3 regions of the Agaribacter flavus genome follow, and region 1 is predicted to be linked to each of the others. Evidence: predicted binding sites of a transcription regulator. Region 1 holds the regulator's gene; each other region holds the start of a gene.
The links. The regulator ArgR, encoded in region 1, controls arginine synthesis, uptake and breakdown. The targets are predictions, from matches to a motif close to ANTGAATANNTATTCANT.
Positions count from the first base shown of each region.

Region 2: a site for ArgR is predicted at 5,725-5,742, ahead of ACFOHL_RS11575 (DUF2170 family protein). Genes of this name have one in related genera too.
Region 3: a site for ArgR is predicted at 3,046-3,063, ahead of ACFOHL_RS12715 (ester cyclase). Genes of this name have one in related genera too.

Region 1 is NZ_JBHRSW010000006.1:292,234-302,901, reverse strand. Features, by position in the region: gene ACFOHL_RS05640 (cytochrome c1) at 1-24, shown strand, start outside; gene sspA (stringent starvation protein SspA) at 129-761, shown strand; gene ACFOHL_RS05630 (ClpXP protease specificity-enhancing factor) at 785-1,219, shown strand; gene ACFOHL_RS05625 (L-serine ammonia-lyase) at 1,238-2,608, opposite strand; gene ACFOHL_RS05620 (BON domain-containing protein) at 2,615-3,190, opposite strand; gene ACFOHL_RS05615 (phosphoheptose isomerase) at 3,207-3,797, opposite strand; gene ACFOHL_RS05610 (YraN family protein) at 3,820-4,176, opposite strand; gene ACFOHL_RS05605 (penicillin-binding protein activator) at 4,166-6,094, opposite strand; gene rsmI (16S rRNA (cytidine(1402)-2'-O)-methyltransferase) at 6,245-7,078, shown strand; gene argR (transcriptional regulator ArgR) at 7,086-7,550, opposite strand; gene ACFOHL_RS05590 (helix-turn-helix domain-containing protein) at 7,927-8,187, opposite strand; gene mdh (malate dehydrogenase) at 8,721-9,659, shown strand; gene trxC (thioredoxin TrxC) at 9,782-10,216, shown strand; gene ACFOHL_RS05575 (TrmH family RNA methyltransferase) at 10,213-10,668, opposite strand, start outside.
Region 2 is NZ_JBHRSW010000018.1:114,837-125,504, forward strand. Features, by position in the region: gene ACFOHL_RS11545 (MFS transporter) at 239-1,429, shown strand; gene ACFOHL_RS11550 (glutathionylspermidine synthase family protein) at 1,499-2,686, opposite strand; gene ACFOHL_RS11555 (DUF1190 domain-containing protein) at 2,687-3,304, opposite strand; gene ACFOHL_RS11560 (DUF350 domain-containing protein) at 3,318-3,731, opposite strand; gene ACFOHL_RS11565 (YjfK family protein) at 3,804-4,448, opposite strand; gene ACFOHL_RS11570 (PspA/IM30 family protein) at 4,523-5,200, opposite strand; gene ACFOHL_RS11575 (DUF2170 family protein) at 5,213-5,602, opposite strand; gene ACFOHL_RS11580 (DUF6471 domain-containing protein) at 5,815-6,093, shown strand; gene ACFOHL_RS11585 (response regulator) at 6,131-6,538, opposite strand; gene ACFOHL_RS11590 (3-keto-disaccharide hydrolase) at 6,701-7,495, shown strand; gene ACFOHL_RS11595 (phosphoglycerate dehydrogenase) at 7,802-8,974, opposite strand; gene ACFOHL_RS11600 (phosphoserine transaminase) at 8,988-10,106, opposite strand; gene ACFOHL_RS11605 (hypothetical protein) at 10,232-10,668, shown strand, end outside.
Region 3 is NZ_JBHRSW010000023.1:48,941-59,608, reverse strand. Features, by position in the region: gene ACFOHL_RS12735 (LysR family transcriptional regulator) at 1-381, opposite strand, end outside; gene ACFOHL_RS12730 (DMT family transporter) at 477-1,358, shown strand; gene ACFOHL_RS12725 (5-carboxymethyl-2-hydroxymuconate Delta-isomerase) at 1,386-1,745, shown strand; gene ACFOHL_RS12720 (serine hydrolase domain-containing protein) at 1,767-2,846, opposite strand; gene ACFOHL_RS12715 (ester cyclase) at 3,076-4,116, shown strand; gene ACFOHL_RS12710 (TonB-dependent receptor) at 4,211-6,688, opposite strand; gene ACFOHL_RS12705 (ester cyclase) at 6,857-7,876, opposite strand; gene ACFOHL_RS12700 (nuclear transport factor 2 family protein) at 7,880-8,752, opposite strand; gene ACFOHL_RS12695 (nuclear transport factor 2 family protein) at 8,745-9,860, opposite strand; gene ACFOHL_RS12690 (nuclear transport factor 2 family protein) at 9,853-10,668, opposite strand, start outside.

The DNA.
Region 1 (10,668 bases):
GAATACTGGCGAGACGTGAAGTAATAGTTTACAATTCACGACCTTTTTAAAAAGGGGCTTTGTAGCCCCTTTTTATGCATTTATTTTCAACAAAATACAACACACAGCATCAGCTAACGGAGGTTTTAATGGCAGTAGCCACTAACAAACGTTCAATAATGACTCTTTTTTCTGACAATATAGATATATATAGTCATCAGGTGCGTATTGTGCTTGCAGAGAAGGGTGTAGGGGTAGAAATAATTTTTACTGATCCCTCTCAGATGAATGAAGAACTGTTAGAGCTAAACCCTTATGGTACTGTTCCTACCCTAGTTGATCGTGAACTAGTATTGTACAAATCACATATTGTGATGGAATATTTGGACGAGCGTTTTCCGCATCCTCCACTCATGCCTGTGTATCCAGTATCTCGTGGAACGAGTCGCTTAATGATGCACCGAATTGAACAAGACTGGTATAGTCTCGCTGCTCGTATATTCCGAAATGAGGAAGGAGCAGAACAAGCCAGAACTGAGTTACGTGAAGCAATATTGTCGCTGGCACCGATTTTTGCTGAGACCCCTTACTTTATGAGTGAAGAATTTAGCTTAGTGGATTGTTATCTTGCTCCCTTGTTGTGGCGCCTACCTGCACTAGATATTACGCTAAGCGGAGCTGGCAGCCGCGAAGTAAATGCTTATATGAAGCGTATTTTTGAACGCGGTTCGTTTAAAGCATCACTGACTGATCAAGAAAGAGAAATTCACAACCCATTGTAAGTGGTATTGTTATGCAGCAAGGAATGACATCCAATCAACCCTATTTGCTAAAAGCTTTCTATGACTGGATTGTGGACAACGGCTTAACGCCTTACGTTGTCGTCAGTACACGATGGCCGAATGTTGATGTCCCGATGCAGTTTGTCAAAGATGATCAGATTGTATTAAATATTTCCCCAGCTGCTTGTGTTAACTTTGTAATGGATGTTGATGCCGTGTCTTTTCAGGCACGTTTTGGTGGGCAACCGACCAATGTTATGTTCCCATGTGAGGCTGTAGGCGCTATTTACGCAAAAGAGAATGGTGCTGGCACTGTTTTTACACAGGAACTACCTGCAGTTGAGGAACAGCAAAATACGTCGTTAGGTGTGGTAGAAGACAACAATAATGACTCTACGCCACCTAAGCCATCTCCAGAAAAACCAAAAAGTAAGGCTAATTTACGAGTGATCAAATAAGTCTCGCGTTTAATTACATTAACATTCTATTATGTTAACAGCTAAACCGCCTCTGGCGGTTTCTTTGTATTTGGACTTCATATCATTGCCCGTGTCCCACATGGTTTTAATCACTTTGTCCAAAGACACTTTATGTTGTCCTGTGCCTCGCATAGCAAGCCTGCTAGCATTAATAGCTTTGATCGCGCCCATTGCATTGCGCTCAATACATGGCACTTGAACAAGACCGCCCACAGGGTCGCAGGTTAAACCGAGATTGTGTTCCATGCCTATTTCTGCCGCGTTCTCAACGGCGTCAACAGAGCCACCGATGATTTCTGTCAAGGCGCCAGCGGCCATCGAGCATGCAACGCCCACTTCGCCTTGACAGCCTACTTCTGCACCAGAGATAGACGCATTTTTTTTGTATAAAATACCAATTGCTGCAGCGGTGAGTAAATAGCGACAAGCAGTCTCGTCATCTACTGGACGAATAAATTTATCGTAGTAACATAACACAGCGGGAATGATACCCGCCGCTCCATTAGTTGGGGCGGTGACCACTCGGCTGCCCGCTGCGTTTTCTTCGTTAACCGCTAGCGCGAATAAGTTTACCCAGTCCATAGCTGACATGGGATCATCTGTTTTTTCGCTTAATAGTCGTCGATAGAGACCAGGTGCTCTGCGCTGTACCTTAAGTCCTCCAGGTAAAATACCCTCTGTTCGGATACCACGCTCAACGCATTTTTTCATGTTTGTCCAAATGTCGAGTAAGCGCGAGTTGACTTCCGCTTCTGGTAGTATGGCTTTTTCATTTTCTAGCATCAGTTTACTGACGCTAAAACCATAGGTTTTGCAGGTCTCGACAAGCTCTATTGCCTTTTCAAAAGGGTAGGGTATGTCGGCAGTTATCAAGGCTTTTTCTTTTTGTGCCGCAAACTCACTTTCTTTGACAATAAAGCCACCTCCGATGGAGTAGTAGCTTTCTTGGAATAGGATTTCGTCTTCGCTGTGAGCATAAAAGGTTAGGCCATTTGGATGCAGAGGCAACGACTTTTTTCGATGAAATATAATTGCGTCACGATTGGGGAAATTTACCGAGTGATCAATACCTTGCAACTTAAGTAATTGCTTCTGCTCTACTTCTTTGAGTAGCGACTCAATATGATCGACATCAACGCCTTCTGGGGTTAAACCCATTAGGCCGAGAATCACGGCTTTTCCAGTACCGTGCCCTTTGCCGGTCTGTCCTAAGGAACCAAACAACTGAACACTAAAACGCCTTGTTTGGTCTATTAGTTTGTCCTCACATAACTGAGATACAAAAGCATTGGCAGCTTTCATTGGACCCACGGTATGAGAGCTCGACGGACCTATGCCGATACTGAACATGTCAAATACACTGATCATGGTTTATTAGTCCGTCAACTCCAGCACTCTAACTACTTTACTCACACCTTTGACATTTCTGGCGACATCAACGGCAGCTAGTGCTTCTTTGCGTGTCAATTTGCCCATGATAAACACTTCGCTGTCCTCAACAATTAAGTCGAGCTTTAGTAGTGGGACTTTTTTGTTGGTACCCATGAGTGTTCTAATTTTCGTACCTAGCCATATATCGTGCATGGTGGAAGAAGCAGGAATAGGGCTACCTAGGCGAATTTGGTTGTGAACACGCTTTACATTGGTCACACTCGCTGCTTTTTGTTGTGCCGCTTCAATAAATGACGACTGATTGGCTTGTCCAGTCAACAAAACTTGCCCATTGTATACATGGACACTGATTGCCGAGTTCTCATCAATGTCGGGGATCGCGTTGATTGCTGAACTAACGCGGGCTTCCATGGTTTTATCATCTATTTGTGTGCCGACTGAGCGCCTATCTGAGGCTGAAGAGGCGGCGGTACCTGCCGCGCCTACGGCGACAACAGAGGCGCAGCCAGACACAAGTAAGTGTGTGCAGAGTATAGTTATTACTAGGCGTTTACGCATACTTCATCTCTATATTCTATGTTGAAGCGATTGGGAACAGTGCATTGTCTATGGATTCGCATAAGCAGTGTATCGCCAATAAGTGCACTTCCTGAATTCTTGCCGTTCTTGAAGATGGCACCCGAATTTCCACATCATTCTCCCCAATAAAGCCAGCCATTTCACCTCCATCTTTTCCGGTAAGGGCGACGATGGTCATGTCTCGCGCTAGCGCGGCTTGCATGGCATTGATAACATTAGTTGAGTTTCCGCTTGTAGAAATGGCGAGCAATATATCACCTTGTTGTCCCAATGCCTTGACCTGCTTAGAAAAAACGTCGTCATACGAGAAGTCATTAGCAATGGATGTCAATGTGGAAGTATCCGTAGTTAAGGCTATCGCGGGTAGCGGGGGCCTGTCTCGCTCATATCGATTGAGCAACTCTGACGAAAAATGTTGCGCATCGCCAGCGGAGCCACCGTTGCCACAGGTAAGTATTTTGTTACCCATGATCAAGGCTTGAATCATCATTTTTGATGCTTTTTCTATTGATTCAGGGATGGCTTCTGCTGCCGCAATTTTTGTTTGAATGCTTTCTGTAAAGTTCTTTTTAATATTATCTAACATGCACTTCTTAGCTCATTGATCTCTATACATTCTTTATCCATTGCAAGGTATTGTTATCAATCGCAATGAGGTCTACGCGAATGTGTTCGTGATGAATATTACGTTGTTTTTCCATAAAGTAACACATTATTGCATTGACTACTTTACGTCTTTTATTCGGCGTAAAAAATTCAGCCGCACTACCATGAGAATTATCACTTCGGTATTTGACTTCAACAAACAGCCAAAGTTGCGCTTGCTTGAAGATAAGATCGATTTCTCCAGATTTGGACTTATAGTTGGCCTCAACAAACCTTAAACCTTGGTCGAGCAAATATTGTTTTGCCTTCGTTTCAGCCAAAGCACCAATGTTCGGTGCTTCCCATTGTTTAATCGCCATCAATATTATCTGTATCTTGGATTTCCAAGGGGGATAAGCGTCGATTGACTAAGCCATCTCGTGATACTGATAACTCGCCGCTCAACCCTTTCTTTGAAACTTGCTCAAACAGTTTGAGTTGCAAGGCATTTTTTGCCACCGTCAGCGCGTCGTAGCCAAAAGCAAACAAACGCAAGAACGTACTGGACGGTTGGTTATACAACTCATCGACAGTGACAGACAAATCGGAGTTTCGCGCTTCTGGTTGGACAAAGGGCATATCTATAAACACCACATTGCGCAAATCGCGGATACTATTCTTGTTGTATTTGTGGTTGTAGCTGTATGAAGTTGCGAATACTGGGACTTTTTTATTGCTAAATAAACTGATACTGCTTTCAATAATGGGATTGAGAAGCTCGAGATCTTGAGGGCTAGCGAATACCACAAAGGCTTCAATATCACGGCGATTTCTGGTCACGCTATGCACTACCTCAGCGCTAAGAGCAGAAAGCTGGTCAATGCGTTTTTTACTTTGTAGTACATCCAATGCAGAAGTAATCCCTGTACGCATGGTTTTGCTATCGGTAAAACTCACTTCAGTTAAGCGATTTGGCGTCTCGGTTTGCTGGTTTGATAATTCACTCCAGCGTTCAATGAAAGCATTTTTCATACGAGTAGAAATATTACTTTCTTCATAAATAACAATGGGTTTACTGATCCCTTGTGTCGCTACCAATGAGGCTAACTCTTGAGCTTCTTGCTCGGGAGACAGTGCGAAATAACTCGTTAGTAAGGTATCTTCTCCTTGATGCTCACTAGTAGAGGGTGAATTAAGATGAACCCGTGCTAGTTGACTTGGGATCAAGTCCGATATTTCTTGAATATGGCTTTTAAGTAATGGGCCGACGACTACCCCAAATTCTTCAAAGTTTAGCTTACTTACATCCTCACTCAAGGTTTCTGATGAACCACTGTCAATGAATGTTATTGAGCGGGCTTCTTCACTCGGATCGCCACCTAAAGTATTTGCATAGCGGTAGTATGCGGACAATATGCCTTGTTTTATGGCGTTGCCTTGACTGGCTAAACGCCCTGACAAGGGAATAATGACGGCGATATCTCTTTTCTCAGAGAGTGTCAGATTCGTGAAAGTAGATACAATAGAAGGAATTTGTTCCGAGGCCTCAAGCTTGGCGTTACTCTGCAGCCAAGCTTTTACCGCCTCCTGCCGGCTAGTGTCTGCGAGTGCGTCATCTTCAACAATGGCTAACAAGTCAATGTACGGTCGCAGTGAGGGCGTATTCGCCCACAATACTTTGCGTTGAGTTTGTGTTTGTTGACTGAGTGCTTGCCATAACAGGCTTACTCGGTGAGTACTGAGTATCGACGGGCTTGAGATATTGCGGGCAAGCATTTCAATGCTTTCGTTATATTGCCCAGCAAGCACTTGTTTTACCGCATTAGCTAACGCTAGGCGACTTGTATAACTATCGGTGAGCGAGTAATTGGCATGACTTAGGTCTTTTGCATTCGCTAACCAAGTATCGGCATAATCGAGCTTTTGAGCGGAAGACGTATCTTTTGGCTTGTCCAAAATTTCTTTAAGTAAGCATTCACTTCGCAGTAATTCTAATTCAGCTAATTGTTTATTTGATAGCTGAGTATTATACAAGTGAAAAACAATCGTGTTACTGTCGTCACAATTGTTGTCTAGTTGCAGCTCAAAAGCATAGTGCAACAGAGCTTCAACTGTACTTTGTTTGTTTTTAGTCTTTTCGTAACGATCCGTAATTTCTTCGATTGGGCTGCGCGTGACTTCTTGTTGTTGTGTAGCTTGTTTTTTGACAACTGGGGACGGTGCTTGTTTCGGTGTACCGCCACAAGCACTCATAATAATGCTAATTACACATGCAAGCAGTAGACGATGAATACGCAATTAATGCCCCTATATCTTTACTGAAATCAAATCGAAACCCTAGTTTACCTGCAAGCTAAAAAAATACCAGCTACGGCTACAGAAACTGATCGAAAGACTGTGTAAACTATTGATCATCCAAACTCGTCCATATTTATTTTTAGGTTGTCTATGTCTGCAGGAAGTCTATTCATTGTGCCCACTCCAATTGGTAATTTGTCAGACATGACACCAAGAGCAATTGAGGTCTTAGCATCCGTTGATCTCATTGCAGCCGAAGATACGCGTCATTCAGGCAAACTACTGCAGCATTTTGAAATTAAGACAAATGCAATTAGTTTGCATGCACACAACGAGAGTGCGCGAAGCGAGTATATTGTTGATAAGTTACTTGAGGGCTTAAATGTTGCGCTCATATCAGATGCAGGCACACCACTAATTAGTGACCCAGGTTTCGAGCTTGTTAATCGGTGTCGAGAAAAGGGAGTGATGGTGTCAGCGCTACCGGGTGCATGCGCACTCACTACCGCCCTGTCTGCTTGTGGTTTACCTACTGATAAGTTTACGTTTTCAGGGTTTTTGCCAGTAAAAATACAAGCGCGGGAATCGTCGCTCTTACAGGCAATAGACTCTGCCCATACTCATGTATTTTACGAATCACCCAAGCGTATTCTCGATACCTTGACGTCAATTGAAAAGCATCGACCCGAGGCGCAAGTGGTGATTGCTAAGGAGCTGAGTAAGACATTTGAAACTTATCAAAAGGGCGCAGCTACTGATTTAATTAAGTGGTTAAGTGCTGAACAAGCAAGGCAAAAAGGCGAGTTTGTCTTAATTGTATATCAGGCAAAGGAAAAAGTGCCTGACGCACTACCCGATGAGGCAAAAAAACTATTGGGCTTACTGTTGCCTTTGCTACCACCGAAAAAAGCAGCTACAGTGGTGGCGGAGCAGTATTCTTTAAATAAGAAGCAAGTGTATCAGCACAGTATCAGCATAAGATAAACAGCCTCTAGACATTGTCAAACAGGGTCTGCACGCGTAGCCGTAAATCTTCTATATGTTCGATATTGGCAGGGGCAATGAATATTGTATCGTCACCGGCGATAGTGCCCAGTACACCATCTGCTTGACTGAGCGAATCGAGTAGTCTAGCGATGAGTTGCGCCGCACCGGGACTTGTCCTGATAATTACCATCACATTGTTGTGTACGACGTCTAAAACTAATTGTTTTAGGGGGCTTTTTGCCGTTGGCATGGCTAATTCTGGTGGCAAGCAATAGACCATATCTCCCCGGGCATCACGGGTTCTTACCGCACCGAATTTACTTAACATACGCGATACTTTTGATTGGCTAATATTATCAAATCCAAGCCCTTTCAAAGCATTGACAATGTCACCCTGTGAGCCGTAACTTTCAGAGTTGAGGAGCTCTTTAAATGCTTTGACCAGTTCGTCCTGTTTGCTTACAGCCATTTGCTACGCTTAGTTCTTGTCGTGAAAAGTTTAGGGTAATGCATTCTGCCTGATGGTTGTGGAATAAGCAATTAGGACTTAGCTGAGATTTTCTGCAACATAAAGAGTTACAAGTCGGTTAAAAGTCTCCACCATCACTTACGTTCCCTTGTGCTAAGTCTTGTTGTGATTTTTATGCCCCTAGTAAGGGAAGGTGCTTGAGTTTATGATATTGAAGAGCAATGTAAACACACGCTTTAATTTCTGTTTCAGGCAAAGGCATTGATCTTCCTTGTATCTCGGCTCGATGTTATGCCTATTAAATAGGCAAATCAAAAGTGGCCTTCTCTGCAGCATCAACTCTTAATACAAGCGGTAGCGAGCAGCTTGATTTTTTTTAAGCCGCGTGTTCACTTTCTACTTCCCAGCCTGGGAACACGAGTACCGCTGGGTGACATGTTAAAGCGCGAGCCAGAGATTTTGCGCGCTCTACCCCTAAGTTGATACGATCATTTTCTATTGCTAATATCGTTGAATGAGGAATGCCTGTCATTTTAGCTAAATCATTTTGGCTTAGCTCCTGAAGCTCGCGAATGATACGGACTGATTCGCCGCTAGGAATAGAGACTCGTTTTTTAGCTTTTTGAAAATCTATCATTATGATCTCCTACGATAATCATGGGGTGTAAGCCCTACCACTTGGACATACATCGCTCCGTTTTCAGCAGAGTAAATAACTCGATATTGCTGATTTAAACGAGAAGAGCGAAATCCTTTCCAATTTCCAGAAAGTGCTTCATCTTTGAAACCTTTAATAAAGCGCAATCCAGAAGGGTGAGATATGATCACAATATCCGTCCGTTTTTCATAGCACTTTTGAGTTTCTAGAGGCGCTTTCGAAAGTTGCTTATCCAATCGTTTATGTTCGAATATCTCTCACATACTCAAGAGTATATATACCTAATATAGTATGCCAATCTAAATGGCGACATAACTTTCCACTGATTGGTAATCGTACTTATAGCATACCCCGCGTGTTAACGTCCCAGTGATCAACGAGAGCGACTTAATTGTAAAGTACGGCACCGCACTGACATCAAAAACAATAACACGCTAGAATGATTGAGATTTAAGCTTATTTATATTACTCTCTCGCTCGAAAAATATTGCCCTATAATCAGGAGACATAACATGAAAGTAGCCGTATTAGGCGCGGCCGGTGGTATCGGTCAGGCATTATCATTATTGCTAAAAACTCAACTTCCTGCCGGTTCTGAATTGTCATTGTATGACGTAGCGCCAGTAGTTCCAGGAGTTGCTGTTGATTTGAGCCACATCCCCACTGACGTAACGGTTAAGGGCTTTGGAAAAGACGACTTGGCAGATGCCTTGACAGCTTGTGATATCGTGTTAATTCCTGCTGGTGTTCCTCGTAAACCTGGAATGGATCGTTCTGATTTGTTCAATATCAATGCGGGTATCGTGAAAAATCTCGTTGATGCTTGTGCTGACAATTGCCCAAGCGCATGCATTGGCATCATTACCAATCCTGTGAACACAACAGTTGCTATCGCTGCTGAAGCCTTAAAGGCAAAAGGTGTTTACGACAAAAACAAACTATTTGGTGTGACGACGCTAGATGTTATTCGTTCAGAAACTTTTATTGCTGAGCTAAAAGGCAAGAGTACATCCGAGATCCACGTTCCCGTTATTGGTGGTCATTCTGGTACTACTATCTTGCCTTTGCTTTCTCAGGTTGAAGGCGTGTCTTTTACGGATGAAGAAGTCGCAGAACTCACTCCTCGTATCCAAAATGCAGGTACAGAAGTTGTTCAAGCAAAAGCCGGTGGAGGCTCTGCCACACTCTCTATGGGGCAGGCTGCTGCTAGATTCTGTTTGTCACTGGTTAAGGCGCTTCAAGGTGAAGAAGTGGTCGAATATACTTATGTACAAGTTGATGGCTCTGAAGACGCAGCGTTTTTCGCACATCCAGTAAAACTTGGCAAAAACGGTGTCGAAGAAATTTTGCCTTATGGTGAATTAAGTGCATTTGAACAAAAAGCAAAAGAAGACATGCTAGAAGGTTTACGCGGCGACATTCAGCTTGGTGTGGATTTCGTAAAAGGCTAAGCTATAGCAATATATAAAAAAGGCGCATTACGCGCCTTTTTTGTTGGCTTTTATTCAGATGAGAAATTAAATGCTGAACATGCAGGTCTTTTGTTGAAACTATCGATATTTTAAGGGTAAGTATGCATATAGTGTGCAGTAAATGTGGTGCAATTAACCGGATACCAGAAGACAAGTCTCATGTGCATGCCGGATGTGGGAAGTGTAAAGCTGAGATATACGAAGCGAAGCCTGTTGACTTAACTGACCAAAGCTTTTATCGCTATGTCGAAAAGAATGATTTACCTGTTATTGTAGACTTTTGGGCGTCATGGTGTGGTCCATGCAAAGTCATGGCACCGGTATTTGAGTCAGTTGCCGTGCAATCTGATGGTCTACTATTTGCAAAAGTAGATACACAAGATGCGCAACAAGTTTCAGCCGAAGCGGGTATTCGTTCGATTCCAACGTTGATATTTTTTCACAAGGGTAGTGAGATAGATAGAGTGTCGGGGGCTTTAGGTGAGGCGCAGCTTAAGCAGTGGATCATGAAATGCGTCAATACGATAGCGGCTTAAATTAACAGCGTGTTGTTTGTATCTCTGGCTGCACGCAATGCTGCGTTGCTTTTGTCGTAACCCAGTTTGCTTAAGCGGTCATAAAACAAGACGCTAGCTGTCGCTGCTAAATTTAAATTGCTGCGACAGGGAATAAACACTACATCATCTGCTTGATTGACAATCGCTTGCGATACACTTCCGTCCTCTGGTCCAAAAATATAGTAAGCACTCTCTGGGTGCTGGTATTCTGGCAGCGCCGTAGCGTTTTCAACTAATTCTACCACTACTGTTTTAGCTTGCTTGGGTTTATAGTCGAGCAAGTTGTCTACGCCAATAGTTGGAATGCTGCGCCTAAATGCTTTGGTATCTTGGGCAAAGTCTTTGCTGTTGTCACGTGCGTAGCCAAATCGCTGACCGGTGTAAAAAATGGAACTGGCGCCAAAGCAGCCACCTGCGCGTAAAATAGCCGC
Region 2 (10,668 bases), on a different contig from region 1:
GGGCGGAATGACTCTGTGCTCAATAGGCTTAACTAAAATCAAAAACGCAGCAAGTATGTCCATGTGCGCTTTCGTTTCTCATGCATAAGACACAAACTTTTAATTCTGCTCATTCCTATTGAGCAGACTGTATTACCGCACCAAATTAAAGGAACATCACTCTTTTATTTCTACTTTTTAGTTTGTTAGGCAGTATAATCATTGCTTGCGCGACATGGAAGAATGGGATGAATACGGTATGGCAAACTTTTCAAAATTCAGAGAAAAACCAGAACTTTTATTACTCGCGATGGCATTTGTCATGCCTTTGGTATTTTCTGTATGGGTGGCGCTCTTAAATAATTTTGTTGTTGAAAAAGCACAATTTACAGGGGCGGAGATAGGTTTACTTCAAAGTTTGAGAGAGGTACCGGGCTTTCTCGCATTTACAGCCGTTTTTGTTCTTTTAATAATCAAAGAACAAACTTTCGCCATGCTTTCACTATTAATTCTGTGTATCGGTGTTGCGATCACTGGGTTCCTGCCCTTTGAAATAGGCCTATATTGCACAACAGTGTTTATGTCTATCGGTTTTCACTACTTTGAAACCATCAACCAATCATTGACTCTACAATGGTTGCACAAAGATAAAACCGCGCATTTTATGGGGCAACAACTTGCGGTGAAAAGCTTTGCATCGTTGTTTGCCTACGGCTCAATTTGGCTACTGATGGAGTGGTTTGGTATCGACTATACGGCTATGTATATGTTAGCTGGCGGTTTTGGCCTTATTTTAGTGGTATCTATGTGGCTGTTTTTTAAACGTTTTGAACAAGCCTCGCCACAACACAAACACATGGTATTGCGCAAGCGATACTGGTTGTACTATGCCCTGACTTTTTTTAGTGGTGCGCGGCGTCAGATATTTTTAGTTTTTGCTTCTTTTATGATGGTTGAAAAATTTTCTTATTCTGTCGGTCAAATAAGTCTGCTATTCATTATCAATTACCTATTCAATTTAGCCTTCGCTCCCAAAATTGGGCAATGGATTGCAAAAGTAGGAGAGCGTCGAGCCTTAAGTATTGAATATATTGGCTTAACGGTAGTTTTTATCTCATATGCACTCGTGACAAATGCGACTTTTGCTGCTGTACTATTTGTCATCGACCATTTGTTTTTTGCAATGGCAATAGCAATGAAAACCTATTTTCAGAAGATTGCCGATCCAAAAGATATCGCCTCAACTGCGGGTGTCGCTTTTACCATTAACCACATCGCTGCAGTAGTTATTCCTGCATTACTGGGCGTTTTGTGGCTGAGTTCACCCAGCGCAGTGTTTGTTATCGGTGCTATTTTCGCGCTTTGTTCTCTGCTACTCGCATTAAACATTCCTAATACACCCATGCATGGAAGCGAAGTGCGCTTTGCGCTAAACCTTAAAAAATCATAATGACATCTGAACGAGTGAATGGGTAAGCGTCTAAACAAGGATTTGCCGTCAAGCGGTGAGTATTCATTTTTATAGGATAACGTGTGGTAAGTAACGGCTCATGTCTTGCGTAATAGCTTGGCTGTCTTCTCGAATAGAAATACCCGCAGCTTGATCATCAATCAACCAACTGCCAATCAAGGTATGGTTGCCATGAAATGTTGGCAATGTATGTCTTTGCTGGTATATGTAGCCTTCCGCGCCGTAGGGGCCATCAGATTTCGCCAACCCAGCTTCGTCGCCAACGACCTTCCCCAAGTGATCAGTAAAAGAAATATTTGCGCCTTCACGCGAAAAAAGCGGTTTTTTCACTAAATTCATGCCTTCTGGCACGAGCATTAGCTCATCTTCAAAGTAAGCGGGGAGTAAATTGGGATGATCAGGAAACATTTTCCATAGCATTGGTAACAAGGCTTTATTGGAGAGTATGGCTTTCCATGGCGGCTCAAGCCACCGAATATTTTGTTGGCCGAGTAAGCCCCCATACTCGTCTTCAAACATAAACTCCCAAGGGTACAGTTTGAACATCCAATGGATAATCACGTTGTCCAAATCGGTAAAATTGTTGTTACTATCAATACCGATATCTTCTATGAAAACAAATTTGGTCTCGATCCCTGCCGCAATAGCACAATCTTCGAGATACTGGACGGTGCCTCTATCCTCTTCAGTGCCCTTACAACATGCAAAGTGCAGCGTTCTCTCTGGGTTTAGAGCATGCAATTCTTTAAAACGATTAACTAATTTTTCTTGGACTGAGTTAAACTGGTCAGCCTGCCTATTCACTTGTTGATTATCGACTTGGTTTTCGAGCCACATCCATTGCCAAAACCCCGTTTCGTATATTGATGTTGGCGTATCCGCATTGTTTTCGTATAGCTTAGCTACGCCCATACCATCGTGGGCAAAATCTAAACGCGAATACAAAGATGGGTCGCCATTTTCCCAACTTTTTCGAATAAACGCCCACTGTGTCTCAGGGATAGCAAATTTTCGTAGCAAATTGTCATCGTTTAATACTGCTTGCACGACCGACAAGCACATCTGGTGTATTTCTTCAGTGGGCGCTTCTATCCCTTGCTCAATTTGCTCAAGCGTAAATTGATAGTAAGCCGATTCATCCCAGTATTTTTCACCATACATCGTATGAAACTTAAAGCCGAATTCTTCAGCCATGGCTTCCCAGTTTGCCCTCTCCTCGCAAGGAATACGAAGCACTTATCCTCCCCAGCCGCTCTTTCCTGAGGATTTGCTACTGCCCCAATTACTTTTTGCTGATGCCGTGGCACCAAAGCCGCCCCGCGAAATGGTGCGAGTAACTTTAGGCTTTGGCTTGAGCACTTCTCTTGAAACTCGGTATGAGCGCTGACCCGGTGAGCCTATGACGTAACCGTCACTGGTCATGATCTGGTTGCGATACCGACCACTTCCAGAATACAAATAAGCTGGGTAAGAATGTTTGTAGCGATGCTTTCGCTCGAAGGCATCACCGACTTCATCGATGATTTCTGAAACAATATAACCGGTCATAAAAGGGACAAAAAAGCTGCCTTGACGTTCACAAGAGCCAAACTCATTCATGCAATCCCTTTCGTATTGGTAACGCGGTGCCGTTGACTCTGCATCGAGTAAGGCTTGTTCATAGGCGGCTTGACATTGAGACTCTGTCAACGAAGTAGTATCAGTACATTCAGCCACCGAGCGAACAAATTTGACTTCCTCGCCTCCCGAACCATTAGAACAACCACTAATTACCGCCAGTGACAAAGGTGCTAAAGCAAATGCGCGAGCGCGCTTTCTCATTAGACTGAGATCAAGAAACGATGTTCTTTTCATGATCATGCTCCCTTTAGTAAGTCATACATGCAGCATTGATCAAACCCACTGCAACACCTGTCGCGCCCAAGACTATTCCTGCACTTACTTCGTTATTTTCAATTCTTTCTGTAATTTTTGGCATAAATACAAAGCGCACAATTGAGTACGCGATCAACTGCGCCACAAGTGCAATTACACCCCACACGGCAAAATCAACTAATCCGCCGGAGTTACTCACTGCCCCTGCTAAAGCCGTTGCGAATCCAATGATTGCCCCACCAAAACCAATCGCTGCCGCTGAATTTTTTTCTTCCTTGATTAGCTTCCACTCAGCGTGGGGGGTAGCAAGACCGTATACGCCTTTGAATATAACCAAAAATAAAATGGCGATACCAAAATAAAGTACAAAATGCAGTATTCCTGTCACTAGATCATAGTTGTCCATCTGTATTCTCTCTGAAGTTTATAGTTTGTTTGAGCATAACTCCGTTAGGAATTCTGCTCATTATGCTCTAACTCAGCCATTTACTCGTATTTGAGTAGGCGACAATTTAATTCCCGTACTAATAACAAAACAATGCTCTAACAAATTATTGTCGTTCAAGGTTTCTTCCCCTGATAAATAAAGCTGTTCATACGAACCATCACTTAACTGACGCTCAAAAAGCATAACAAATTGATCAGTGTTAGACACCTCTTCACTTTCATCATACGTTTGCTCTTGCATGGCTACGGGTGGATGGTATTCACTCGTGCTGGTCCATACTCGTTGGTATTCGTGCCCCTCAAAGGTATAGACCGGCACACCAATCTTACGCGTTAGAAGTTCATCCCATTCATTGGCATTGACATGCAAGGTGTCATAGTAATGAAACAAGGTAACGTCGACGATATTCTCTTCAGACACGCCACCTTCACAAACAACTTGTAACCATGCCTCGTCATCTGTGTAAAAACGCAGTAAGGTACTAGAGCCTAACTCTACTATACCCGCTGCTTGAATCAACTGTGTGTCGGCTACATCTTTTATCACTAATTGATCGAGAATGAGTTGAAAAGAGAGTTTGTCAATGTCAAAGCTTGATCCTATGCACAAGCCCATTACCTCTGGTTTTTTAAGACTTGAGCTAACGCTTTGCTTTTTTTTAAAAAAACTAAACACGTACAACTCCTTAATTTAATACGCAACAGACCAAAAGAAGCGCTCCCGATGAGCGCTTCTTGTTTGATTACTACTTACTTTTTGCCTGCTAAAATTTTAGCTAACATGTCTTCGCTGGAGTTACTGCCACCACTAGCTTTGCGTAACTTTGCATCTAAATCTGAACCGGTTTCTAATTCAGCTAGCTCAGATGCAGCCTCAAGTGCAGCGTCTTTCTCGGCTTGTTTTTGTTTGATCCTCTCTAAACTATCCAGTGCAGTCTTAACCTTACTGTTACCACCATCAAAGTGCGTAGAGGCCGCCACTTGCGCTTTTTGAACAGACTGCGTGGCTTTTACCTGATCGACTTGTTGCTCTAACAATCGCAAATTATTCTTTGCCGTAGCCAAGTTTGACTTAAGTGTGCTTTCGTTCTTGATGTAACTGTCAGTGATACTTTGCTCACTAGCTTTTAGTTGCTCAAGCTCGCCAACTCGTTGGGCACATTCTAATGCCAACTCGCGATTGGTTTCTGCATGTTCTGCCGCACTTTGACTGTATTTTTCAATATCTGCTTGCAATGCATCTACCTTGTTCTGACTCAACTTTCGTTTTGCCGCAATGGAATGTAGGCTTTGTCCACACTGCTGAATTTCTTGTTTTGCTTCACGAATTTGCTGATCCAGTATTGTAATAGCCTGCGAATCTGCTGCGTCTTCTAAAACTTTGTTTGTATGGCCTTTCAATGCTGACCAAAGTCTACCTAAACTCATATATGACTCCTACTATTTCAAATATTCTGAATACAATTCAAGAAACTCTGGAACATTCGCGAACAGAGCTTCAACTTCTTCTACAATCACTTCGTCCTTACTGTCTACTGACAAGGCGCCAAATGCTACGTAGTATTCTTCTCCACCAATTACTGAAACCGCCAGCGTCGACAGTGGCACTAAGCGATGAGTGCGCAAAATTGCGTGGTCTAGCGCAGCACAATCTTTAACCGCATCAACTGAAAACAAAACAGACTCCACAACGATTTGTTGTTCACCCACAACCAAAAAGGCATCCAGTCCTTCATCGTTCGAAATGCTGATACAATCTCCTTCGAGTTCTGCAGTAAAATTAATTTGCTCATTCATTAGAGCTAGTATCTGGTCTCGCTTCATCGTCATTTTAATCTCCATGTTAAAAGCGACTTTATCATTGCTAGATATTCAAGCTTACGCGCCTTTGATATACATAATAGTGAGTTTAGATAAAATTGCAACATATATGTTGCAAATAAATCTTATTAATTGCATATGTGTGTATTAATTTGCTTTCGCTTTAAATGCATTGCAATGTTAGCTATACTAACCCCGAACAGTCGTAGGAGCGTTCTGGCATGCAAACTGATAATCACACACAAGTTAATATAAGCGTCAACAACAAGAAGTCAATTTTGCCGTATGCAAAAGGCGCGAGTCTTTTTATCAAAAGGCTCATGGTCGAACACGAAGTCACCTACGATGAAATTGTCGCATTGCTTGAAAAACAAGGAGTGATACTGAGTTCTAGCAATTTGAGAAACAAGGTATCAGGCAATGCGCTATCCGCAGGGCTGTTTTTTCTGATTGTTGAATTGATAAGCGGTGACTTACACGCCAAAATTAAAGTTAGATGAAGGCTGCTCACTCAAAAGAGGAGACTAAGGCAGGGTTTCAAGGAATTTTTCTCAGTAACTTAACGACTCTAAACGACAATTCTTTTGGCTGAAAAGGCTTTGCTAAATAATCACTTACCCCAGCTTCCAATGCATCCATTACCAACTTTTTTTCACGTGCAGCAGTCAGCAATAGAAAAGGGATATGTTTGTGCATTTCAGATTCGCGCACCAACTTCAACAGCCCAAATCCAGTCATCTTTGGCATGTCCCAGTCGCAAATTATTAAGTCAATATCTTTTTTATTCAGAATAGACCAAGCATTTGCACCATTTGTCGCCGTGGTAATTTTTTCAGCGCCCAGAGACAGCAAACAACTCTTGACCAAATTTACCATTGACTCCATGTCATCGACAACAAGTATATTTATGCGCTTTAGTTTGTCTGTTGTTTCTTTATTACTCATACTTATTGAAATGCGTTGACCATAACAGCTTAACGGCAAGTTTAGTCAATTCTTGCGAAAACGCAGATGTTTTTTACACAAATTTGATCATACAAATTATTGAAAATTTTAGATAAATTTTATATACAATGCAGATATTTCTCATATGAATTGAAAGCCAACATGCGAACAACCAAAAAGTCACTGGCAATATCAATAGTTCTTGCACTACTAAGTGTGTCAGCATGCATGAAGATTCAACAAGACCACCCAAGTTTTCGCCCCTTGTTTAATGGCAAGGACTTATCAGATTGGGTAGTTAAAACACATAGATATGCGTTAGGAGAAGATCCTGATGGCACTTTTACTGTCCATGACGGTACAATTCGCGTTGACTACAAAAATTACGAAGGTAAGTTTAATCAACGATTTTCTCACCTGTATTACAAACAAGCTTTCCAATATTTCCATCTAAAATTGGAGTATCGCTTTAGAGGACAACTCTATGATGGCGCTCCTCACTTTGCAAACCTAAATAGCGGGGTGATGTTTTACGCACAAGCTCCCGAAAGTATTTTACAAGATCAAAACTGGCCCTTGTCTGTAGAAATGCAATTTTTAGCATCAGACGATCCGAATACGCCTATTTCGACCGGTAATGTCTGTACGCCGGGCACACACATACGTATAAAAGATCAATTAACTACAACACATTGTATTCGCTCTAACTCCGATACTTATTACCGAGATGAATGGGTAATGGCAGAGCTCATTGTTCAACAAGATTCTGTAAAACACATCATTAACGGTAAAACGGTTTTGGAATACGCCTACCCAGAGATAGGTTTTACCGGCACAATCAAGGGAATAGAAGAAGATAGATGGTCAGAAGGCCAAGTACTAGAAAAAGGCTACATTGCGCTGCAAAGCGAAGGGCAAGCCATCGATTTCAGGAGCATTCAAATCAAAGAGCTATAAGGCGCAGGCTTTAATCGGTTTATTCCTGAAATCTCTAGGGCCTGTTAACCTTTGGTGTACAAGTTTTGTTCAATTATAGTCTATCTGATCGCGGCGCAGACTTGCAGGCCTAATGGGTTAAGTCAAAAGGCTGCAACAAGGAACAGATAGACTATAATTGAACCCTTCTGGGCAGGGCTTGTGCTTCATTTCTACTGCTTTATCGCTCCTTGATGTAGAACAACTACACGGCAGTCGCTCTGCATTGTATAAATGAAGCACAAACCGCTGCAAAATTGCACACCAAAGGTCAACAGACCCTAGGGTCTACGGAATCAATCGTACACTAGTTACATGCTCGATGCTGTTAATAGCATCGATGACATCACCATTATTCATCTTTTCAACATCAATAATATTGTATGCAAGGTCACCGCGACTTTTATTTACCATGTCAATTACGTTGACCTCATGGTCAGCCAAAACAGACAAAACATTACCCAGTACTTTTGGCACATTTTCATTTGTGAAAATAATCCTTTGCCCATCAACTCTTGCCAACGAAACATTGGGAAAATTGACCGAATTTTTAATATTGCCGTTTTCTAGAAAATCCATCAATTGGTCTGCCGCCATCATTGCGCAGTTTTCCTCAGCTTCTGCGGTAGACGCGCCAATATGCGGCATGGCAATGACGTCTTTTCTTCCATAAAAAACAGGTTCTGGGAAATCACATACATAGGTCGCCAATGTCCCAATATCTAATGCTTTTGCGACAGCCTCTGGATCGACAATTGACTCACGAGCAAAGTTAACCAACACCATGCCTCGTTTTGCTTGTGACAAGGCCTCGGCGTTTATCATGTGATAGGTTGGTTTTATTGCCGGAACGTGTAAGCTTACAAAATCACACTTAGCCAGCAGAGCATGCATGTTTTCGGCACGTTGTACTTCACTAGACAAGCGCCAAGCAGCTTCAATCGACAAGGCGGGATCAAAGCCAACGACCTTCATACCCAGAGCCAATGCCATATCGGCAACTAGGGAGCCGATCGCACCTAGGCCAATGATACCGAGCGTTTTGCCCTTTAACTCGCTGCCCGCAAATTGTTTTTTTTGTGCTTCTAAGGTTTTATGTAACTCGCTAGCATCGGTAATGTTGTGTAATGTAGAAACATGGTCAATACCTGCCTTAATGCCACGAGAACTTAGCAGCATTCCTGCCAATACAAGTTCTTTTACCGCGTTGGCATTTGCGCCTGGCGTATTGAAAACAACCACACCTTGCTTACTGCAATCGTCCACGGGTACATTGTTTACTCCCGCCCCAGCCCTTGCAATAGCAAGTACTGATTCATCCAATACTTCGTTATGCAGTTTATGACTTCTTAGCAAAATTGCGTTTGGACTACTTGCATCGGAACTCACCTCATAATTGCTTCTGGGAAAACGCTCTAAACCCTTCGACGATATCTGGTTAAATGTTTTAATTTTGTACATACTATTCCTTCGTTTACGCGCCAGTGAGTTCGCCGTATGCCCAAGCGAGCCAAGGCATCAATGCTTGTAAATCTTGGTTTTCGATAGTTGCCCCACACCAAATACGCAAACCAGCCGGCGCATCGCGATAAGCACCAATGTCGTAGGCAACCTTGTGTTGAGCGAGTAAGTCGACAAGCGCAGATACTTTTTCAGCGGGTAAAGCCAAACTTAGACAAACACTGGTGTTTGAGCGCGTACTCGCGTCTTCTGCTAAAAAATCTATCCAAGTATGGCTTTCAACAAATTCAGCAACAGTCGCGAGATTGTTGTTACATCGTTCAATCGCCGCTTCCAAACCACCAATTGACTCAACCCACGACAGTGCATCTAAATAGTCAACCACACATAGCATTGACGGTGTGTTGATCGTCGCACCAACAAACAAACTCTCGATAAGCTTCCCCCCCTTTGTCATTCTAAAGATTTTCGGCAAGGGCCTAGGAGGCGTAAAAGTCTCTAAGCGCTCAACTGCTCTTGGACTGAGAATCAACATACCGTGGCCACCTTCCCCACCCAATACTTTTTGCCAACTGTAAGTAACAACATCGAGTTTTTCCCAATCGAGTTCTTGTGCAAATACCGCAGATGTCGCATCACAAAATGTTAAGCCCTTTCTATCATCTTTTATCCAATCGGCATTGGGTACGCAAACGCCGGAAGTTGTGCCATTCCAAGTAAAGACAACATCATGGTCACAATTAACATCTTTAAGCGAGGGGAGCTTTCCATAGTCGGCACTCAGCACTCGAGTGCTTTCTAGCTGCAATTGTTTGGTTATATCGGTCGCCCAACCTTGCCCAAATGACTCCCAATACAATACATCAACAGGCCGCTCTCCGAGCATCGACCACATAGCCATCTCCATTGCGCCTGTATCAGATGCGGGTACGACAGCCACTTTGTAGCCCTCAGGCAAACCAAGAATTCTGGCAGTATCTACGCACGCGCTCTTGAGTGCTTGTTTACCAATTTCTGCACGATGGGAACGGCCTAGTAAAGATAAGTCCAGTTTACTGACGTCGTAACCAGGGCGTTTGGCGCAAGGTCCAGAAGAAAAATTAGGGTTGGCAGGTTTGATACTTGGTTGCATATAAGTCCCGTTTGCTTATGGATAACAGTATTGGCAGCCAAGTCTGTTGAATCCATAGTGTTAATTAATTGTTACTAAGGATACAAGGATTAGGGCAAGTAACCAATATTGGCTTGACATGATATATGCCAAATGGTGTTAAATGGAAAAAACACTACTTGCTTGTATCGTCGATGTTGAAACACTTTGCCATTTTGCTCTTTGTTTTCGGCTGTCTAAGTGCTTGTTCGTCAGCGCCGTCTGAATATGTTGATATTTCGCCAACCAAGCATATTGAAGCCCAAATTTTGGTGCATAAAGATATAGTTCTCCCACCCCATTTGAATGAAAGCTCGGGTTTGCATTGCACAAGTAACGGCTTATATACCATCAATGACTCAGGCAACGCGCCTGTCATTTATCGCTTGAATAAAAGCGGTCATGTCACTGAACAAACCACTGTAAGTGCTAAGAACATTGATTGGGAATCGATTACCTCAGACTCAGAGAATTTTTACATCGGGGATATAGGTAATAACACGGGAAACAGAAAAGACTTACATGTACTGAAGGTTGACCGCGC
Region 3 (10,668 bases), on a different contig from region 1:
TTCAATGACCAATTTAATTTGCGTTCTAGGATAGCACTGGATTATGTAGTTCAATGAGTCTTGTATAAAGCTCTGGGCTATTATTGGAGGAGAAAAAATTGTTATTGTCTCATTTATATCCGCAGTGTTTGCCCTCATATCTCCAATTATATTTTGAGAATGCGCTAGCAGTTTACATGCGTGTTGATATAGCTTCATCCCATCAGCTGTCGCTTTTAAATTCCTTCCCTGTTTCTCAAACAAGCTTGTCTTTAAGTAACTTTCGAGTTTCTTTATTGACGTAGTTATTGCGGGCTGACTGATATGCAAGCGCTCACTGGCTTTGTGTACACCGCCTTGCTCTACAACAGTTTTAAAATACTTTAGCTGCCTCAAATCCATAAATAATTTTTATTATTTTGATAGTTAAACAATATTTTATCTATCTAATAGCATACATTATTGTTAAGTCAAATCTAGTATCTAAGAGCATGGGTTTGATCAACTATATTAATCAAGTTAGCGCAGTGCCTTTAATGTTGTGTTCCACTGTCTGCCAAGCAATTTTTGTTATCACTGTAAAGCAGTTGCTTGCTCAAGGGCTCCTGCCTGCAACAATTCTAATGGTGCGAAGTTTGGTCTGTATCCTTATTTTTGCCCCTTGGATGATTCGTCAAAAATATCTCCCCCCCGTTTCCAATTTGAAAATTCATATAGTAAGAAGCACGGCATTCCTAGTCGGTGGAATAGCTCTGCTTACTTCACTTAACAACATACCAATGACGACTGTGATCGCAATCACCTATACCTCTCCAGTATTTGTCTGTATCGGAGCGGTGGTTATGTTTAAAGAAAAGATATCCGTTCACGGTATCATTGCACTAATGATAAGTATAATTGGCGTGAATATGCTCTTTACTGGAGAGATGCTGATTAACACTGTGGGGCTGATATCAGCGATAACGGCCACACTCATGCTAACTGTTGCTCAAATAAGCTTGAAATGCTTATCTCAAAAAGAAACTAAAACACAAATATTTGTAACGCAGCTTTGCTTCACTCTGCCTTTTTTTCTGACAATTTTCGTTTTGTTTGGTGAACCCCCTACCATAACTCATATCCCCTTATTGTTACTGATGTCTTTCAGCTTTACTTTAGGGCAAATTTTTCTAATTATGGCGTTGAGTCGAGGCGATCTAAACAGATTGATGCCCCTGGATTCGATCAGGTTAATTCTGGTCGCTTTAGGTGGTGTATATCTATTTGGTGATGATATTAATGCCCAATTAATATGTGGAAGTATATTGGTTGTAGCCGCTTCAATCATTACTTTACAAGGCAAACACAAATCAGTGTCAAATAACAAACCTTCATCTTAAATTAGAAACAACTAAGGGAAAATTTTTATGCCCCATTTCATTTTACATTGTTCAACAGATATTCTTGAGATTCATTCAATAGACACGATAAATCAAGCAGTTTCTATGATGGCAGGAGATAGTGGGCTTTTTGAAATTGCAGATATTAAAGTGCGCGTCGATTCTTACGACAAATACCTAGTGGGACATGAAAAAGTACCTTTCATCCATGTGTTTTCTCATATAATGCAAGGTCGCACTGTATCTCAACGTCAGAACCTTTCACAGACAATAGTGCGTGGGTTAGCGACGATGTTCCCAAAAGTAAGCAATATTGCTATGAATATATACGAATTTGAAAAGAGCACATATTGCAACACTAAAATGTTGGAGCATGAGGTATTTTGATGTACATACCCCAGCAACTGCTTACCTGACTAAATCACTACCCAATACTAATTTTCTGATCTCTGTTTGATAGAAATATCGAATAGGTATCTCATCGTGAAACAGGTTTTCTAACACAATGACATTTATTTTTTTCTCAGGAATATAGAATTTTATTGAGGCAAAGCCAAAACCTGAACCACCGTGACCTAGGAAAGAAATGGGCGCATTTATGATATTGATACCATAACCGTAAGCAATTTCATCTTCACTCAGTGGCGTGAATGTGTCTGGCACATTCGACGTAGTCATTATTTCGTAGGAATGGCGGCTAAGTAACTCACCATTGTGAAGCTTAGTATCCCAGATGTGCAAATCTTGCACATTGGATATAATACCGCCCGTGGGTATAAAGTCTTCCCACGTTGCCGGCGTAAACCCCAGTTTGTTAAAGTTTACGAGCTGATATTTATCTTGCGCCCATTGATACCCATTGACTAGTGCCTGCTCATTCTCATCATAGTCGTAGCAAAAAGTATTGTGCATTCCTATCTCTTTGAAGAATGCGTTAGCAACTTCGCTGTATTTTTTGCCCGACACCTGCTCAATGATCCTGCCGAGCAAAGCATATGCAGGGTTACTGTAATGAAAGCCAGTTCCGGGTTGGAAAAGCAAAGGTTTGTCGAGAGCAACGATACCAGCAGACATATTTACTAATTGATGCACCGTGACCAGCTTAGCCCAATCAACTTGCAAAGTAGGCAAATACTCACTTACAGGGCGCGCTAAATCGATACTACCTTTTTCGACCTCTTTTAAAATTAACACTCCCGTAATTTGTTTGCTATTAGATTGAATTCTAAAATTGTCGTGTAGCTTTAGCCGCTCTTGCTTATCGAAGTCTGCATAGCCCTGCGCCTTTGCATAGATGTTTTTGCCATCTTTCTCAATTGAGATAACGCCATTAAATTTCCTGGGAGAGTCAGATTTCAGTATGCGATCTATCTTGTTGGCGAGTAAATCGACCGCAGGATCGCCAACCTTGGCATAGGCGCTACCCAAACCAATATACGTAGCCAATAGAGCAGAAAGGCTGAAAGCTAGAATTTTTAAATGTTTCACAGCGTGTGATTTTACGAATCGGTTTTTTTCTTGTAGTAATGACGATAACAAAATTTTGAGAGAGTTTTAAGCACAGTGTTGAATGCTTAGGTTTAGGCTGCAATTGCGCAATGTTCGCATAGCTCATTAAGTCGTGGTTCACGTTTTCTTCTGCATTTGAATTATCTGGTATCTTTTTGACTAGTCGCGTAAAATCAAAAATGACTTCGAATGCAAAAATGGACAACCAATGCTAGATAAATTAGAGCTAAATCAATGTAATAAAAACACAGTTTGGGACTTTTGGCGATGCTTAGATACCTGTAACTCGTCGGACGTATTGAATAAGGTCAAACCCTATATTGATGAGACCACACAAACATTTGGTCCTGATCCCATTAACGAATTGCAAGGAGCTAATCAATATATTGAAGGCTTTTGGCAGCCACTAAAGCACTCTTTCCCTGACCTAAGCCGTGAGACTTTTATCTTCTTTGGCGGAGTATCCAATGGTCGAAAAGACGGTGACATCAACAAAGACGGAGCGTATTGGGTAACTGGTACTGGAAATCTAGTTGGCACATTCGCTCGCGATTATTTGGGTATACCCGCCAGTGGTAAACAAGTTAGTATTCGTTGGGGAGAGTTCTGCAGAGTAGAAGATAATAAAATCACCCATATATATTATCTTCTGGATTACATAGATTTGATGCAACAAGCGGGTTTTGATGTACTCCCTCCCAGTCATGGCAAGGACGGTATGTACCTTGCACCAAAAGCACAAGACGGTATATTGCGTGATCAGATGGATCCAGATTATTCTGCATACACACTCGATCATATGCGCAAATTTATTTATGAAGGCTTAAATAGCTACGACGAATCCGCACTTGAAAGCATGGGGATGGCTGATTTTTTCCACCCCGACGTCACGTGGTATGGCCCTGGAGGCATAGGCGCTTGTTACGGTCTGAAAGAATTTGAAGACTATCACCAAAAAATCTGGTTGCACGCATTTCCTGACCGTGAAGTACAGGATTTAAACGCACTAATAGCAGAGGGTAGATACAGTGGTGGGCCAGGCTGGGCGGGTGTAATTGCGATTCATACAGGAGAATACAAAGGCGTTAACGCCACTAACAATCGTGTTGAAATAAATGGATTAGATTGGTGGCGAAGAGAGGGAGAGCAATTAGTTGAAAATTGGGTGTTTGTTGATATGGTTCACCTGTTTCGACAATTTAACGTTGACTTATTTGAGCGCTTAAAGCAACAAGTCAGCGCTAAATAACCTCAATGCGGGATAAATAACTAAAAAATGGGAAAAGCACTTGCTTTTCCCATCTTGAATTATTGTGAGTTATGTATAAATTTTTGCCGCTAATTTAAAAGCGTACTTTTGCTCTCACACCGTAATTGCGAGGATAAAGATAACCAGACTGTACAATATCGTCGCTATTATTGTTACCCCGAGCTAAAACCGCTTCATCCTCTATGTTTTCAACAAACGCCTCGACGATGTAGTCTTGGTCTTCAGACTCCCAAATCAAGCGAAAATCAGTTTTGGTAAAAGATGCTTGTTGATGAGCTGGGTCATTTGCAAGCAAGTTGGATGTATTGTACTCGTCGGAATAGTAGAACTGTAGATGTGGTGTTAGTGTCCCCATACCTTTGTTCAATTCAATTAAATATGAAGCACTACCGCCAATAGTTAACTCGGGGGACCACGGTGTTCTATTTCCATTTTGGTCAATGAAACTTCTAATTTCTCCATTATATAACTGATAGGGGTTGCCCTGACCGAAAGTACCAAATTCAGAGTTCAAATATGCCAAAGTACCGGTAAGTTGAAGGTTATCTGTAGCCAACCAAACCGCATCAAATTCTGCGCCCATAGCATCGATGTTGCCGCCATTCTCAGAGAAAGTAATAGCTAAGCCTCCTTCAATGCGCTGCAGCTGAGTAAGCAAATTGGTGTACTCTGTGAAATGAAACGCGCCATTAAACTGCAGCGTATCATCGGCAAAGCGACTACGGAAACCCGCTTCAATAACTTGTGACTCTTGCTCTTCTGTAGCCGTAGTGGTATTGACCGAGCCGGAGAGGTAACCTGTTGAAGCAGAGAGGTACAACATTACATCGTCTTGGAGATCATATTCGACACCTGTTCTCCAAGTTACGTTGGAAAAACTTGGATCGCCGTCATGGACATTTGCACTAGTAAGCGCATCAGCAGCGTTACAGTTGAACGAAAACACATCTCGCGAGTTATTGGGTAAAATAAGTGGTGAACTTCCCGCTACGCCAGGCAATACATTGACCACTCGGTCAACGCTACCATCGCCGTTTACATCGCCAGTAAAGTTACTACCACCACAACTTAAGCTTTTGGTTTCGTCATTATAACGAATACCTGCAATCAGGCGTAACTCATCACTAAGCGAGTATTCGATTTGACCAAAGATCCCAAAATATTCAGTATCAATGATAGCATTATCAGCAAAAAAACCATTAAAATTCCGGTCGAGAGAGACGATATCTGTGCCTGATAGCTGGGTAAATTCACCTAATTCATTAACAACTGTGGCGCGAGTAGAATCATCTCTCACCGTTTGGTTGTAAATTGAAAAACTGCTTGAATCTTCTTGGTCAGAGTAATAAACACCTGTTGTCCATTGCAGAGCACTATCATTATTCGATGAAATTTGAATTTCTTGACTAAAGACTTCTGAAGTCTCTAAAAATCCGCCGTTTTGACTGGGCGTAGGGCTGAAGTCAAAATCAAAGTTAATATCATTGTAAAAATCAGTGTATGAAGTGATAGACTTGATACTGAAGTTGTCTGATTCATAATTGACGTGGAAGGCAAGTACATCTTCAGTTAGGTCAACTGGACGCACGTAGTCTTGGCTAATTAAATAAGGGTCACCCCCAGGGCCATTTGATGCGGGTCCTCTACCACCTGATCCTCGAATAGGGTTGGCGCAATTCCGAGTACTACCAAAAGGATCGGTCAAGCCGTCTGGAGTTTCGTTACGGCACAAAAATGTGTATCCAAACAAACCTGCTTCATTACCATCTTCAGCACTATGAGAATATTGCAATAACATCGATAGATCTTCTGACGGCTCGTACAGCAAAGATATTCGGACGGCTTTGTCATCTTGCGCTCCCACATCTGGTCCGGCTAAATTCTCGATATAGCCGTCACTCTTATCGGAAAATCCTGCGACACGAAGGGCAAGCTCTTCACTCAATGGCAGATTGACAAACCCCTCAGTACGAACTCGGTCAAACGCTTGGTAGCTGATATCGAAGCCACCACTTACACCTTCAAAATTTGGACGATTAGTATATAAGTTAAGCGCACCAGCAAACGTGTTTCTTCCATAAAGTGTGCCTTGAGGGCCGCGTAAAAACTCTACCGATTGAACATCGAAAAAAGCACGGGTTTGTTGAGAAGCTCGAGCTTTATAAACACCATCAACAAAAGCACCTACGATTGAACTGTTATCACCAAACGTATTGGAAGAGTTAGCTCCCCTCACATTAAATTTAGCGTCATTACCTGCAAAGGCAAAATTTAAGCCTGGCACTTGCAACTCAAGGCGAGAAACATCGTTAATCCCTCCTTTAGCTAAGGCATCCTCTCCAAAAGCTGATACAGAAATACTCACTTCTTGCAGCGTTTCGGTTTTTCTTTCCGCAGTGACGACTATCTGCTCGATAGCAACACTTTCTTCAACTTCTTCGTCTTGCTGAGCAAATGAAGACTGCGAAGTCAAAGCAAGCATAACAGATGCAAAGATTAACGATCGTTTTTGCCTGAATTTATTGTGAAAAGCTTGCATTTCTTTAGACATGGTATTCTCCGATGAGGTTTTAGTATTTTATTTTTTGTATTTCAATATTTTTCGCTAAAGGGTCAAATACGGTTGTTAAATACCAAACTATCGATTATGTACTTCGAAGTCAATAAAAAGTACAAAAGAAAAAGAATGCATCAAAGAATTACGGAATTGCAAAGATTTCTAGATATACTTCGAAGTCATCTCTTTCATTCTGGCTAGTACATCGACATTCAACTGCGCATACACTGACAATAGGTCAATGAGCACCCAGTTTTCTCGTATTAGCCCGTTTTGCACACGCCAAAAGTCTAAACTGCGCATTGTGATTTTTTGCCTGCCTGGTGCTATACCAAGCCACCCAGCGTCACTAACGGTCATTCTCATTCCCGCCGGCCAACCGGTCACGGCAACATAATTATTATCAGCAAAAAATTTATGATTTTCACTGATGGGTCCCCTATCAGGTAAACCGTTCAAAAAAGGTATTTGATGGCAGTGTCTAAAACCTGCGATCGTCCGAGTACTGCCAATACCTGCTGGTCCATACCAGCTGCATTTGGGATGCCAGAATTCTTCCAAACGCATTGCATCAACACCTCCAGAGGCGTGATTACCTAAGGCTGTACACATGTCAGAAACAATTTTCAGCGAGTTCATTGAGGTACTTGCACAGCGATCAGCTAACGACAAACCATCTTGGGTTGCAGGTCCTGGCACTTGCCACTCGCGCCCTATACTAGGCGAAAGAGGCCAAACCTCAGCTTGCATCATTAGCTCGGGAATATCCCATATAGCCTGCATTTCAACAATTTTATCGTCAACAAACCGATAAAACTCGGTATAGCGCATTGATACAGAACGGCCTGTGGGCGGAATACCTAACCACGGCTTAGTAAAGGTGCCAGTGTAGTTACCATTGCAACCCACCCACATACCGTTATCACTTGCTTCACCTGAGATAATGATATTGTCGCGTCTTTCTATATCAGGCAATGCCTCGTGAAGCGTTAATAGTACGTCATTCAACCATGAATCAAGACTTTCCATAGTTTCAAACGGGTAACACATTTGCAGTAAAGGTTTATCCGCAAAAATATGCTTAATCAATTGAGTGACTTCTTTGACATTAAAGTCATACATGGCTTTGGATAGGGTGTGTATTACTCGTTTATTGGTCGCGTGCTGACAACTGCTTATCATGAATTAAATGCCCGAGAGTCGTAATGTACTATTTGGGTACCTTTTGAAATGTGCAGCCAAATCAAACACGCTGGATTCATTGATAATATGTCCATCAACAAGCTCAAGATGGGAAACAACGCGCAGTCTCATTCGTTCTGAAGTATCCGTATCATCCCCCTCAAAAAGCCACACAATGGCAACGAAATTGTCCTCAGTAGTCACTGATTCAAGCTGGGAAAATGGACGTAAAAACTGCGTTCGGAAATGGCACAGAGACGTAAACAGCTCATTCTTAATAATTGTTCTTCCACTGGAAAGCGCTACGATGGAGGCATTTTCCGAATACAAAGCGTCAATATTACTTAGCTGTCCAACTGAGTGAATTTGCCACCATTTATCCAGTAAGCTGGTGTCTACATTGTTATTACGGACTAAGTTTGATGGCAGCGCTAGGTTGTTTTGCAAATGATCTTGATGATCATATTCTGATAAAACAAGTGGATCTGGATTAGGTAAGCTCTGACTTAAGCTTAATATATCGACTCCCTTTCTATCTGCTACAAGTTGAGTATTGACCACGCAATCAACGGATTTAACGACTCTTCCGTTGTGTTCAACGGCAAGCGATAATAAAACAACCTTGTCTTGACTCGATTGGTTCGAGTAGGGGTAGAGTTTGATCAAGGCCGTTGACATATTCTCAGAATTTACCTGACTGACAATCTCTGTTTGACTTCTCCCGACTAAACTGAGCCAATGAGTTAACACGGTATTAATTTGTGAGGAACCAAAAGCTTTAAATCCATGTTGCTGCCAAGAGCATGAATGAAGTAAAACTGAAGTCAGATTCTTTATATCGCCTTCTTCATAAAAACGAATGAAGTTGTTAATCACGTTTTGGTTCCTCTCTCAGGCCTAGCTTTTTCTGATGTTCCCGCATCAAGTTGACTAAGATCGCCACTTCATCAAAAACAGTCCATTCATTAATGATCAAACCGTTTTTTACTCTTAGGTGGCTCGCCCCCAAAACAAAATAATCTAGCCCTTCATAGAGCTTATATGTAGGATTATTCATGCTTGCAGTGCCTGTTAAACTCCAGCGAATTGCAATATCGGTTGTCTCATCATCAAATTCAACCACACCAACGTGATCACATGTCGCTTTTGCGTCAGGGCAACCTCGCAACCATTGGATAAAGATCCCCGCAATTCCCGGAATGCCAACACTGAGACGACCTCCGGGCCATTGCACTGAAGCATTCAGTGCATAGAATTGTGTTAACTGACTAAATTGTTTTTGATTGAAAATAGTGTCTATCCAGTTACCCGCAAAACTCGACCACTTTGCATCAACATAGCTTGACCATTGGTGAGGAGAGGCTTGCATAGCTCTTACTCTAATTTTTTCCTGTTCCATCCATTCTAAGAAGACTGGGTGTGGGGCGACTTTCAACATGTGTTTAGCAGCATCATGGATATCTATACCGAGCTGCTTGAGGAGGAAACTATTGTCGCGCATTAACCATTCATAGACTATTTTGTTGTCTTTACAAATACAGTCAGCAATGGTTGTCACGCGCCCGGTTTGCCCCGTTGCAGAGCCGAATTCAGAGTGGCCTTTGTTTGTCATAACGCTTGTAATGCGATGCGATGAGTAGTATCCATCCTCACCTAAATCTCGCCAGACTACATTGTCACCAATCAGTGAGCGGTCTGGAAAAGCCGCAACGGTTTTAAGTGTATTTTGAATAACCGTTTCAACATCATCAGAGTACCCTCCTAAGGTAAAGACAGGACAATAGTCGGCGTAGTACTTCTTACATAGACCAAAATCTTTTTGCTCCCAAATGCGATGCGTGATTCGGATGATATAATCGACGATATCGATAAACTCAGGATCGAACCCTTCTAAGTTTTGTGTATTTGGTCCTACCGGATTGAGCAACTCGGGTAATGATTTCCAATAGGTTTGTGTCACTTTGTTCGTAAGACAATCAGTCACCACAATTTGCCCCATTATTACCGTTTGATAGCGTATGCATCATTGCGAATACGTCCAATCCCATTTGCTCACACATATGAACCAAATCGATCGCAACCCAGTTTTCCTTTAATAAATTTCCTTCCCGACGCCAAATATCCATAACTCTCAACTCTAAATACTTACCGCTAGGTGGCAGTCCAAGCCAACCACCGCATGAATGGGTGCCATGCATATGCGGCCACCCGCCTGTTGCGGCATAGTTGCCCTGTGCAATGAACGCAGTATGATGATCTACAATCCGGTCTGGAAAACTAAATACAAACGGGCCTTGATGCTGCTGTCTGAAGTCTTCGATACCTCGAGTCGTGCCTATGCCAGCAGGGCCATACCAGATAAAATTAGGATCCCAATAATTTTCAAGCTTCATACTAGACAGCGATTCTCCGTCAAAGCGTCCAAGCTCATTCAACATGTCTATAACTAGCTGCTTGGTGATTTGCCCCTGCTCTTTCGAGTCAAAAGGAGGGTTAACTCCATCTAGAGTACTAGGTGGCAAAATTGTCCCTGACTTACCCAATGATTTACGCAGTGGGTTAACCCCTGCCTGCTCCATCAAGTCAAGCATGTCCAGTATGGTGTAGCCCTCTATAATTTTGCCGTCTCTTTCTGCCACCATCTCGGTAAATCTTAGGTAAGCCGCTTTGCCTGTATGGGGGATACCAAATAATGGCGAGTTGAAATTACCAACAAACACCCCCGTGGAAAAAGTCCACTTAACGTCATTCTCTACTTCCGATAACGAGATAAAGGTTCTGCGCTCTATGCC